DNA from 2 places in the Exiguobacterium sp. AB2 genome. Region 2 is predicted to be linked to the other one. Evidence: riboswitches for the same ligand, from Rfam matches in the RefSeq annotation. Region 2 holds a riboswitch; the other holds the start of a gene.
The links. A riboswitch is a leader RNA that binds a small molecule or an ion and turns the genes downstream of it on or off. The one in region 2 is predicted to bind FMN.

Region 1: linked by a shared signal. The riboswitch ahead of ribD (bifunctional diaminohydroxyphosphoribosylaminopyrimidine deaminase/5-amino-6-(5-phosphoribosylamino)uracil reductase RibD) and the one ahead of DI14_RS01210 (ECF transporter S component) in region 2 are both predicted to bind FMN.

What each region holds. Positions count from the first base shown of each region.
Region 1 is NZ_JNAA01000016.1:17,021-22,130, forward strand. Features, by position in the region: gene DI14_RS01950 (bifunctional 3,4-dihydroxy-2-butanone-4-phosphate synthase/GTP cyclohydrolase II) at 1-837, opposite strand, end outside; gene ribE (riboflavin synthase) at 837-1,478, opposite strand; gene ribD (bifunctional diaminohydroxyphosphoribosylaminopyrimidine deaminase/5-amino-6-(5-phosphoribosylamino)uracil reductase RibD) at 1,459-2,541, opposite strand; FMN riboswitch at 2,694-2,836, opposite strand; gene DI14_RS01965 (undecaprenyl-diphosphate phosphatase) at 2,929-3,741, opposite strand; gene DI14_RS01970 (homing endonuclease associated repeat-containing protein) at 4,194-4,835, shown strand; gene DI14_RS01975 (GGDEF domain-containing protein) at 4,883-5,110, opposite strand, start outside.
Region 2 is NZ_JNAA01000011.1:17,827-22,936, reverse strand. Features, by position in the region: partial or broken gene DI14_RS15315 (ferredoxin--NADP(+) reductase) at 1-112, shown strand, start outside; gene DI14_RS01220 (NAD-dependent epimerase/dehydratase family protein) at 496-1,350, opposite strand; gene DI14_RS01215 (iron-sulfur cluster assembly accessory protein) at 1,458-1,814, opposite strand; FMN riboswitch at 1,911-2,052, shown strand; gene DI14_RS01210 (ECF transporter S component) at 2,214-2,801, shown strand; gene DI14_RS01205 (nucleotidyltransferase family protein) at 2,876-3,454, shown strand; gene DI14_RS01200 (NupC/NupG family nucleoside CNT transporter) at 3,552-4,763, opposite strand; gene DI14_RS01195 (YuzB family protein) at 4,965-5,110, opposite strand, start outside.

The sequences.
Region 1 (5,110 bases), on a different contig from region 2:
GCCTTCGGCCTCGATTCGCGCGAGTGCCGTGTCGAGTTGCGGTCCACAGTCGCAGCGATATGACCCGAACACGTCACCGGTCAAACATTCCGAATGGATACGCACGAGCGGAACGTCGCTCAGCCCGTCTTTCACGAGCGCGACGTGTTCTTCTCGGTCGAGGACGTTCCGATACCCGAGCAAGCGAAACCCGCCCTTGGCCGTCGGGAGGGTGACGTCCGCCTCGCGCGTGACGAGATCGGTCTCCATATAGCGGACGAGCGCCTCAATCGTGACGAACTTCAAGTCATGGGCTTTTGCCACAAGTTCAAGGTCCGGCACCCGGGCCATCTCCCCGTCTTCACGGATGATTTCGCAGATGACGGCGACCGGTTCACTACCGGCGAGGCGGGCCAAGTCGACCGACGCTTCTGTATGTCCGCGCCGTACCGAGACGCCGCCTTTTTTCGCGATGAGCGGAAAGATGTGTCCCGGCCGTTGGAAATCAACGGGCCGGGCGTTGATGTTGGCAAGCTCGCGCACCGTATGGGCCCGTTCACTCGCCGAGATTCCCGTCGTCGAGTCGACGTGGTCGACGCTGACGGTGAAGGCGGTTCCATGCGGGTCGGTGCTGTTTTCGACCATCGGCTTTAAGTCGAGCCGGACGGCGACTTCTTCAGCGAGCGAGGCGCAGACGAGCCCTTTCCCTTCCGTGATGAGGAAGTTCATCGTCTCGGCCGTCATCTTGTCGGCAAGGACGACGAAGTCCCCCTCGTTCTCTCGGTCCTCATCGTCGACGACGATAATCGGGCGACCTTGCTTCAAGTCTTCAATCGCTGCTTCAATCGTGTCAAACATCACCATCCCGCCTTTCCGTATCCTTGTGACGCCAACGATTCGAGCGTCATCGGTTTTTGATTCACTAACTTCTCCATATATTTTGCCAACATGTCACATTCCAAATTGACCGTGTCCCCGGCTTGTTTCATCCCGAGCACCGTCTCACTGTACGTGTGCGGGATGAGCGAGAGCGTGAAGCCGCGTTCCGTCACATCGAACACCGTCAAGCTCGTCCCATCGACCGAAATTGAACCTTTCGGGACGATATAGCGGAGGAGCGACGGCTCGCAGCTGATATCGACGTACACCGCGTTCGCAAGCGGACGTTTCTTGACGATGCGCCCAATCCCGTCGACGTGACCGGAGACGAAATGTCCGCCGAATCGCCCGTTCGCCGGCATCGCCCGCTCCAAGTTCACACGTGTCCCCGGGCGGACGCCGTCAAGGCTCGACGCTTTGAGCGTCTCGGGCATGACGTCGACTGCGAACGTCCGCTCGTCGAACGTCGTCACCGTGAGACAGATTCCGTTGACCGAGATGCTGTCCCCGAGTTTCACATCCTGCAAGACGATGTCGCCCGTGAGCGTGAGCCTTAGCGATGGCCCGTTCCGTTTCACCGCTTTGACGCTACCGATTTCTTCAACGATTCCTGTGAACATCGGGCTCCCCCTTTCGCATGACGAGCTTGATATCGTTGCCAATCGTCTCGACAGAACGAACGTCAAACTGTTCGATTGCCTCGAGCGGTCCGTCATGATGCGAGCGATAGAACCCGGCCTTGCCACCGAAGACGCGTGGGGACTGATACATGACCCACTCGTCGATGTATCCCCCATCTAAGAGCGACGTCACGAGCGTCGGACCGGCCTCGACGAGGAGACGGCCGATGCCTCGGGCGTATAGTTCCTCGAGCACCCGTTCAAGCGTCGTATAGTCCGCCAGTTCGACACCGCGCGACTCGAGTGCCTCACGTCTCGACACATCATCGGACGTCGTATAGACGAGCACTGGTAGTTCGTTCGCCGTGCGGACGAGCTGGCTCGCGTGCGGCACGTTCAACTCTCGGTCTAACACGACACGCAGCGGTTGTTCGGTCGGCCGCTCGAGTCGCGCCGTGAGCGCCGGGTCGTCCGCGATGACGGTCCCGATTCCGGTCAACACCGCGTCGACGTTCGCCCGTAGCGCATGGACGTCGAGTCGGGCTTCTGTCCCAGTTACCCATTTGCTCTCACCTGTCTCAAGCGCGACTTTCCCGTCGAGGCTCGTCGCCGTCTTCAAGATGACGTACGGGCGCTTCGTCTCAAGCGAGCGTAGGAATGCAGGATTGAGCGCTCGCGCCTCATTCTCGAGCAGACCGACCTCGACTTCGATTCCCGCTGCCTTCAACCGGGCAATCCCGCGACCGGCGACGAGCGGATTCGGATCTCCCATCGCGATGACGACACGACGAACGCCCGACTCGATTAAGAGGTCTGCGCACGGCGGCGTCTTCCCGTGATGCGAGCATGGCTCGAGCGTGACATAAACGGTTGAACCATACGCAGACGCCCCGGCCATCTGGATTGCGTGTACCTCGGCATGCGGCTCACCTGCCTTCAAGTGAGCACCAAATCCGACAATTCGGTCGTCTTTGACGACGACGGCACCGACGAGCGGGTTGACCCCGGTCTGTCCGTCCGCGCACTTGGCCAATTGAATGGCATGTTGCATGTACTGTTTCATAATCTCCCTCCTTGTTTCGTACAAACAAAAAAGACCTGAAGGACATGTCCTCAAGGTCTCGGTGGGAGGTGTCAGCCGTATTTGGGCAAGCCAAATAAACGTTTTCTTTACAGAAAAGCGTACGACGAACTACAGGTCGCGCGGACCTGTCGATTTTCCTTCTCCCATCCAGACTATACTGTCGGCTCTAGAGTCTCACTAGATCCACCGTTCGCACACGTGCGCCCGGGTCACGGACTTAAGGCGTTCGCCTATCACCGCCGGTTGGGACTTTCACCCGACCCCGAAGGAATATTTGTTTGTACGCCCTTACTTTAGCGCAAAAAAGAACGGAAAGCAAAGAGGAAAGTGCAAAAAAAGCGCCACTCCGAGGAGCAGCGCTTCAAATCAAGCCAAGAAGAGGACGACGAGAATCCCGACCGCCCAGCAATAGAACGAGAAGTACTTGAGCTCGCCCTTGGCCATGATGTGTTGGAACCATTTAAGCGACACGGCCGTCAAGATGTATGAGGCGATGAACGCCACGATGAGCGGCCCGAACAGCTCGCGCGTCTCCGGGTTCGTGAACAGTTCCGGTCCGTCCAACACGATCGTGCCGAGACTGACGGGGATGAACATGAAAAACGAGAAACGAAGCGCCGTCTCTCGTTTGATACCGAGGAGGAGCGCCATGACGATCGTCGCCCCTGACCGGCTAATCCCTGGGATGAGCGCGACCGCCTGAGCGAGACCAATCAAGATGGCGTCACGGAGCGTGATGCCGACGTCGCCTTTGCTCCCACGCATGTTGCGGATGAACCAGAGCGCGAGACCTGTGAGAATCAACGTATACCCGACCGTCGCGACACCGCTTAGCGTCTCGCCGATCCAGTCACCGAAGACGACACCGAGCACGCCAGCCGGCACCGTCGCCACGAGCAACAGCCCGATGAACTTGACGTCGACCATCGTGTCGTCGCTCCGGTCTTTTTTAAACAGGAACGTCCAAAGACTGACGACGAGGCGGACGACGTCTTTCCGGTAAATCGTCAAGACGGCGAGGAGCGAGGCGAAGTTGACGAAAATCTCGAACGACAGCCCCGGCAACTGAATGTTGAGCAGCTCTTGGAAGATGACCAAGTGCCCGCTCGATGAAATCGGAATCGGTTCGGTGAAACCTTGAATCACACCGAGCAATAAGTAAAATAACCAGATTGTCATATTAAATGTTCCTCTTTTCTTTTTTCACTCAATGCGGCTATTTTAGCAGACTCCGTCCGGCGCTGACCACTCTTTGAAAAAAATCATATATTTTAAAAACTTTTATTGATTAGTCTGAAAATTAAATTTACTATAGAAGGGTACTCAACTGGTGCAAAGGCGATGACCCCATTGACCAGTTGGGTACTTTTTTGTACAAATTATTACATTTTACCCATTTATAAAACTTTTTGTTTACAATTGGAACCATTTGCTATTAAATTTGTAATAGAACTGTTACCCTTTTTTCGAATTCTGAACCTGACTTTAGACCTAGTCTTCTGTTAAAACGTTACAAAGAAATTACGAAATCCACTTATGATTTCGAAAAACTGTCCGATAGTATGATTGTAGAAGCATTTTTCGTCATCGTTGTCGGTTCAGATATGAGTCCATGGAAGGAGGAACCATCATTGAGTCAATCGCTATCCACTAAATCCCATCACCTGTCCACCGAACAGCAGAGGATGATCCACTGCATTCGCCTCCTCGGGGACTTGTTGAAGGAACGTCCGCGCCGCTCCGTCTATCGCCGCTTCGCGATGGAACAAAACTGGCCGTCCCCCGAGTCGATTATCCGTCAGTTCGGCTCATGGGCCGAGGCGCTCGCCATCGCCGGTTACGAATGGCACGGAGAGACGACCGTCGATCTTCCGGATAAGATGCCGAAGTATACGCGTGATGACATCATCGAGACGCTCGCGCTCTATTCGCGTGACATGGGCTCGATCATCACATTGAAAAAGTATCAGGAATGGCGGAAACTTCATCCAAAGGCCCCGAGCCATTACCACATCGTCAAGACGTTCGGGTCATGGCACGACGCCTGCGCCGAAGCCGGTCTTGAGGCGAGTGTCACCTATTCGAAGTCGGAACTGTCCGGCGCGCTCCGGGAAGCGATTCACGAGATGGGCTTCTCCCTCTCCTTCGAGGCGTATCGCGAATGGGCGAAACGAAACAACAAACCTTCGACGAAAGCCATTTTACACCGTTACGGTTCTTGGTCGGCTGCCATCCACGCGGTCGAATCTGAAATATTTAGTTCGAAATTATAATCCATCATTCATGCAAAAAGGAGAATCCATCGCGGATTCTCCTTTTCTTATTGAATTCGTTCCGTCGACGTGTCCCGATAATGGGCGACCCGGTCGCGTCCGTTGAACTTCGCCCCAACATACATCGCCCGGTCGGCGTTTCGTAGGACGGTGTCGAGCTCGTCGAACTCGTGAATCGTCTCGATGCCGATACTCGCTGTCACTTGAAGCCGGACCCCTTCCGTGCCGAACGGATGGGCCTTGAGCGCTTGACGGATCTTTTCCCCCGTCAACAA
Region 2 (5,110 bases):
GATCGCGACAGGCTTCGGTGAAGCCCCGATTGCCATCAACCAAGTGAAGCAGCTCGTCGATCCGACGGCGCGTCACCCACAACATTCGACCTCGGTATTTGCCGGGAAATAAGTAATTCGGCCCCTCATTGATTGATGGAGGGCACTGAAAAACTTCAAATTATTTTAAGCAGAGGAGCGTCGTCCCGGATGGGATGACGCTCCTCTACTTTCATTGCCATTCGAGCCGCCCTGTCCGGCACGCCGCTTTCCTGGGGGCGGTCAGCGAGCCGCATCGCGACGATGTCGCTGCTGGGTCTCGCCTTGCCCGCTGTTCCCCCGGGAGTCGTCGTGCCCTCAGGGCGACACTGTACGTCATCCCCCTTCCGGACTATACTGGCTGTAACCAAAAATCCTGGAGGCGATTTCGATGATGCCTGACCTACCAAACATGCCGCCGAGCCCTTATGTGGCGCTCTACGATCTATTGATTCCAGCCGATGAGAGGCCGTTTTTTCATTTGCGAATCGTTTGGATGATGACCCGGTCGATCCAATCATCAAGTTTCGTGAAAACGAAGCCCGCCTTTTTCGCCTCGGCAATCGACATGTAATAGTCGACGTCCGTGTCGTAAGGCGAAGATTCCCCGTCTTTGATGATATGAACCGGCTTGTCGAGATGCTGACCGATTCGCTCCATGAGCGCCCCCATCGAGATGATCCCCTCGCTCGCCGCATTGAACGGCCCGGTCACGTTCGCCCGGCCGACCCATTCCAAGAAAGCGGCCGCTTCAAAACTTGAGATGAAGCCCATTTTCGCCTCCGGACGATGGAGGACGATCGGCTCTTCCCGGCGAATCGCATCGACGTAAAACTTGAGGCGGTCCGTATAGTCGTCAGGACCGAGCACAATCGGGAGCCGGACGGTCGCGACCGGGAATGAGGCCCGGTTGAAGAAGTACGATTCCGCCTCCCGCTTCCCTTGACCGTAATCGTGCTCGGCATCGAGATGATAGTCGTAATGGAGCGGGTTGAAGTCACTCTCCTTCAGCTCGGCGCCGGGTGCGTACACGGACATCGTCGACGTGAGCACGTACTTCCCGACTTGGTCCATGAACGCATCGGCTGCGATTTTCGCCTGATAGGGCGTGAAACAGATGTTGTCGTACACAAGGTCGTAACGTTCCCGTGACAAGTCTTTCATCGTCGCCACCGATTGACGGTCCCCTTTGATGGAGCGGATGCCTTCCGCCTCCGGCACTTGCAGTTGCCCTCGCGTCACAATCGTCACGTCGTCTCCCGCCTCTGCCAATCGAAGCGCCAGCCGTTTACCAAAATAGCGCGATCCACCGAAAATCAGTACTTTTCTCATCCTCCCTGCCCCCTTTTCATCCTTCTGTCTCCAATATTCCCGTTCATTTCCTTGGAATAACCTACGAACAAAAAAAGGTCGCAGACGTATGTCTGCAACCTCCCCGTTTAGCAATCTCCTGGTGTCCCGGCGTTCGTCGCCGTCCGGAAACTCGAACCGCAACCGCACGTCGCGATGGCGTTCGGGTTCTTAATCGTGAATCCACCACCGAGCATCGACTGCTTATAGTCAATCTCGAGCCCGTCGACGACTCCATGGTCGGCCTCGGCGACGATGACGCGGACCCCGTGATGGTCGAACTGGACGTCCTTGTCCGTCTTTTCCTCGTCGAATCCCATCCCGTATGACAGACCGGTACACCCACCGCCTTGTACTTTGATCCGTAAATACTGTCCATCGGGGCGTTCGGTCTGCTTCATCATATCGATGACCTGAAGCGCCGCTGATTCTGTCAAATGAATCATCTGAACTCCTCCTTCATTATCTTAATCTCAAGTCAACTCGCTTGAGATTTTGTGGATTATCTTGTATAACTAAACTGTAACAAAAAAATTAAATCGTTCCATCTTCGGGGCAGGGTGAAATTCCCGACCGGCGGTATTGAAGACAAGTTCTTCTCAGCCCGTGAGCGAGCAAGGCGTTGCTTGCTGATTTCGTGAGATTCGAAAGCCGACAGTATAGTCTGGATGGGAGAAGATGGCGGCATCCGACCGATATTCGGATGTTTTCTTTGACGTGGTCTTTTCCGCGACGGGAAACATCTATTTCGTATGCGCGTAAACTCTCCCGATTGTTATGATGCAATCGGGTTTTTCTATGCGACGGGTGCCATTCATCAAGGAGCGACAAAAGGAGAGATTTTGATGAAAACAACGCGCAACAAACGATTGACTACACTGGTGACGTTATCGATGCTCGGGGCGATCTCATTCGTACTGATGCTCTTTAACTTCCCGCTGCCTTTCCTACCACCGTTCCTAAAAGTGGACTTCAGTGACATCCCAGCGCTCGTCGCCGGTATCGTCTTCTCGCCACTCGCAGGCGTCGTGGTCGTCGCTCTAAAAAACGTCCTTTATTATGTCTTTAACGGTGGCGGCGTTCCGGTCGGTGAACTTGCAAACTTCTTCGCAGGTGTCGCCTTCATGTATCCGGTCGCTTGGTTCTACCATAAACGTAAAACGAACAAAGCGCTCGCTTCAGGTCTTCTTGCCGGAACGATCACGATGGCGCTCAGCTTGGCAATCTTGAACTATTTAATCATCTTACCGGCATACGCGTTCTTCTTCGGGATGGCTGAGATGGCCGATCCGGCTGTGAAGACAAACCTCGTCCTTTATGGAATCTTGCCGTTCAACCTCATTAAAGCGTTGTTGATTACAGCATTGTTCGTCCCGCTCTTCATTAAACTGAAGCCGTGGATTGAACGCCAGCGCATGCAACTTCAGGCTTAATGCGAAAAGCACCTAGAAATAGGTGCTTTTTTGTATGGTTACGCTATGCTTAAGGAAGAATAGGAGGGAATCAATTGAAGACGATTGAAGAGGTCACTCAATTTTTAGAAAATGATTCAGAATTAAAGCGTCTCCTGAAAGATGTCGCTTCCCTCGAACTACCCGACTGGTGGATTTGTGCCGGATACGTCCGGTCGAAGATTTGGGATGACGTTCACGGTTATCTAACACCGACGGCGACCGAGGACGTCGATGTCATCTATTTTGACCGTTCTCAAATTGACGAGGCAATCGAAAAAGAATACGAGGCACAACTACACGGCCTGTCCCCGAACGTCCCATGGTCGGTCAAAAACCAAGCGCGGATGCATCTGGTCAATCAATTGCCACCCTATGAGTCGGCAATCGACGCCTTGGCCCATTTCCCCGAGACCGTCACCGCCATCGGGGTCAGCCTCGATGCGAACGGCCGCTTGATCGTGGCCGCGCCTCACGGTGTTGACGACATCATCGAATTGAGGCTGCGACCGACCCCAGCCTTTACGGACGGCTCCCCCCATCATCACATCTATCGTGCCCGGATTCAGAAAAAGAATTGGCAAGCCACTTGGCCGAGACTCCAAGAAGTGGATGTATCTCGTCACGGATGCTAGAACCCGACCACCTTTTTACGGTCGGGTTTTGCTATTCATTCATCTACACTAAAAAAAGTGACCACCGAAGTGATCACTCTGAGTATATCGTGTTTGATTAGAGAAGCAGACCAGCAAGCGTGGCTGACATCAAGTTGGCAAGCGTACCTGCGAGAATCGCGAGGACACCCATCCGCGCGATGTCACCGCGACGGTTTGGCGCCATACCACCGAGACCACCGAGGAGGATCGCGAGCGACGAGATGTTGGCGAATCCACAGAGTGCGAACGCCGTCATGGCTTCTGTACGAGCTGAAAGCTCACCTGTGCCAATGATTGGTGCGAACTCAGAGAAGGCAACGAACTCGTTCAAGACAAGTTTTTGTCCAAGGAAGCTACCGAACTGAACCGCATCTGCCCACGGAACACCAATGACGAATGCGAGTGGAGCAAACACGTAACCAAGAATCAATTGAACCGTAAGGTCACCGAATCCGAACAAGCCACCGATTCCACCGAGAATCAAGTTGACGAGTGCAATCAATGAAACGAAGGCGAGAAGCATCGCACCGACGTTCAAGGCGAGGAAGAGACCGTCCGAGGCACCGCGTGCGGCCGCATCGACGAAGTTCGCTGCTTTGTTCTCTTCATCTTCCGCGATTTCGATGTTGTCATCCGGCTCATCCGTCTCAGGAACGATGATTTTTGCGAACATGAGACCTGCTGGAGCAGCCATGAAGCTCGCTGCGAGCAAGTACTCGAGCGGTACACCGAGGGCGGCGTATCCTGCGAGAACCGAACCGGCAACCGATGCGAGACCACCGACCATAACGGCGAAGAGCTCCGATTGTGTCATCGTCGGAAGATAAGGCTTGATGACGAGTGGCGCTTCCGTTTGACCGACGAAAATGTTCGCCGTTGCTGAGAGCGACTCTTTACGTGATGTGCCGAGTGCTTTCGCAAGGGCTGTACCGAGAATACGGATGACCCACTGCATGACACCGACGTAGTAAAGAAGTGCGATGAGTGAGGACATGAAGACGACAATCGTCAAGACTTGGAAGGCGAAGACGAAGTTGTCACCTCCGACGGCAGTACCGAAGACGAAGCTAATTCCGGCATTCGCCGTATTCAAGACTTTTTGAACGCCTCCTGAAATCCATTCTAACGCGTTACGTCCAGCTGATGTGAAGAGGACGAGGAACGCGAACGTAAACTGTACCGCGAAAGCGGCAATGACAGTGCGCCATTTGATGGCTTTACGGTTGGTTGAAAAGATGTAAGCGATTCCAATTAGTGCCAAAATACCAACCACGCTCATGATATTCATTGGTGTTGTGCTCCTTTCATATTAAGAAAAGCTATTATTTGTGTCATACCCGAAACAAGATGTGTCCTACCGTTTGAAACGCTTTCTTTTTTTGATGTTAAACGTCAGACAACCTACATTCGAACCTCTTTGAATATAACAGACCGTTTTTAAAAAAGCAACGGGTCAAAAAGAAAAAAGTTTGAAGAAACTCCAAACTTTTTACCATGCCATCTCTTCGATTTTTTCATATACGTTCGTCACGAGTTCTTCGGGCGTCTCTCCCGTCACGACCTCTCCATCGACGAGACAAAACAAGTCGAGCGCACAGACGCCGCAATAGCCGGTACAACCGTACTCGACGACGT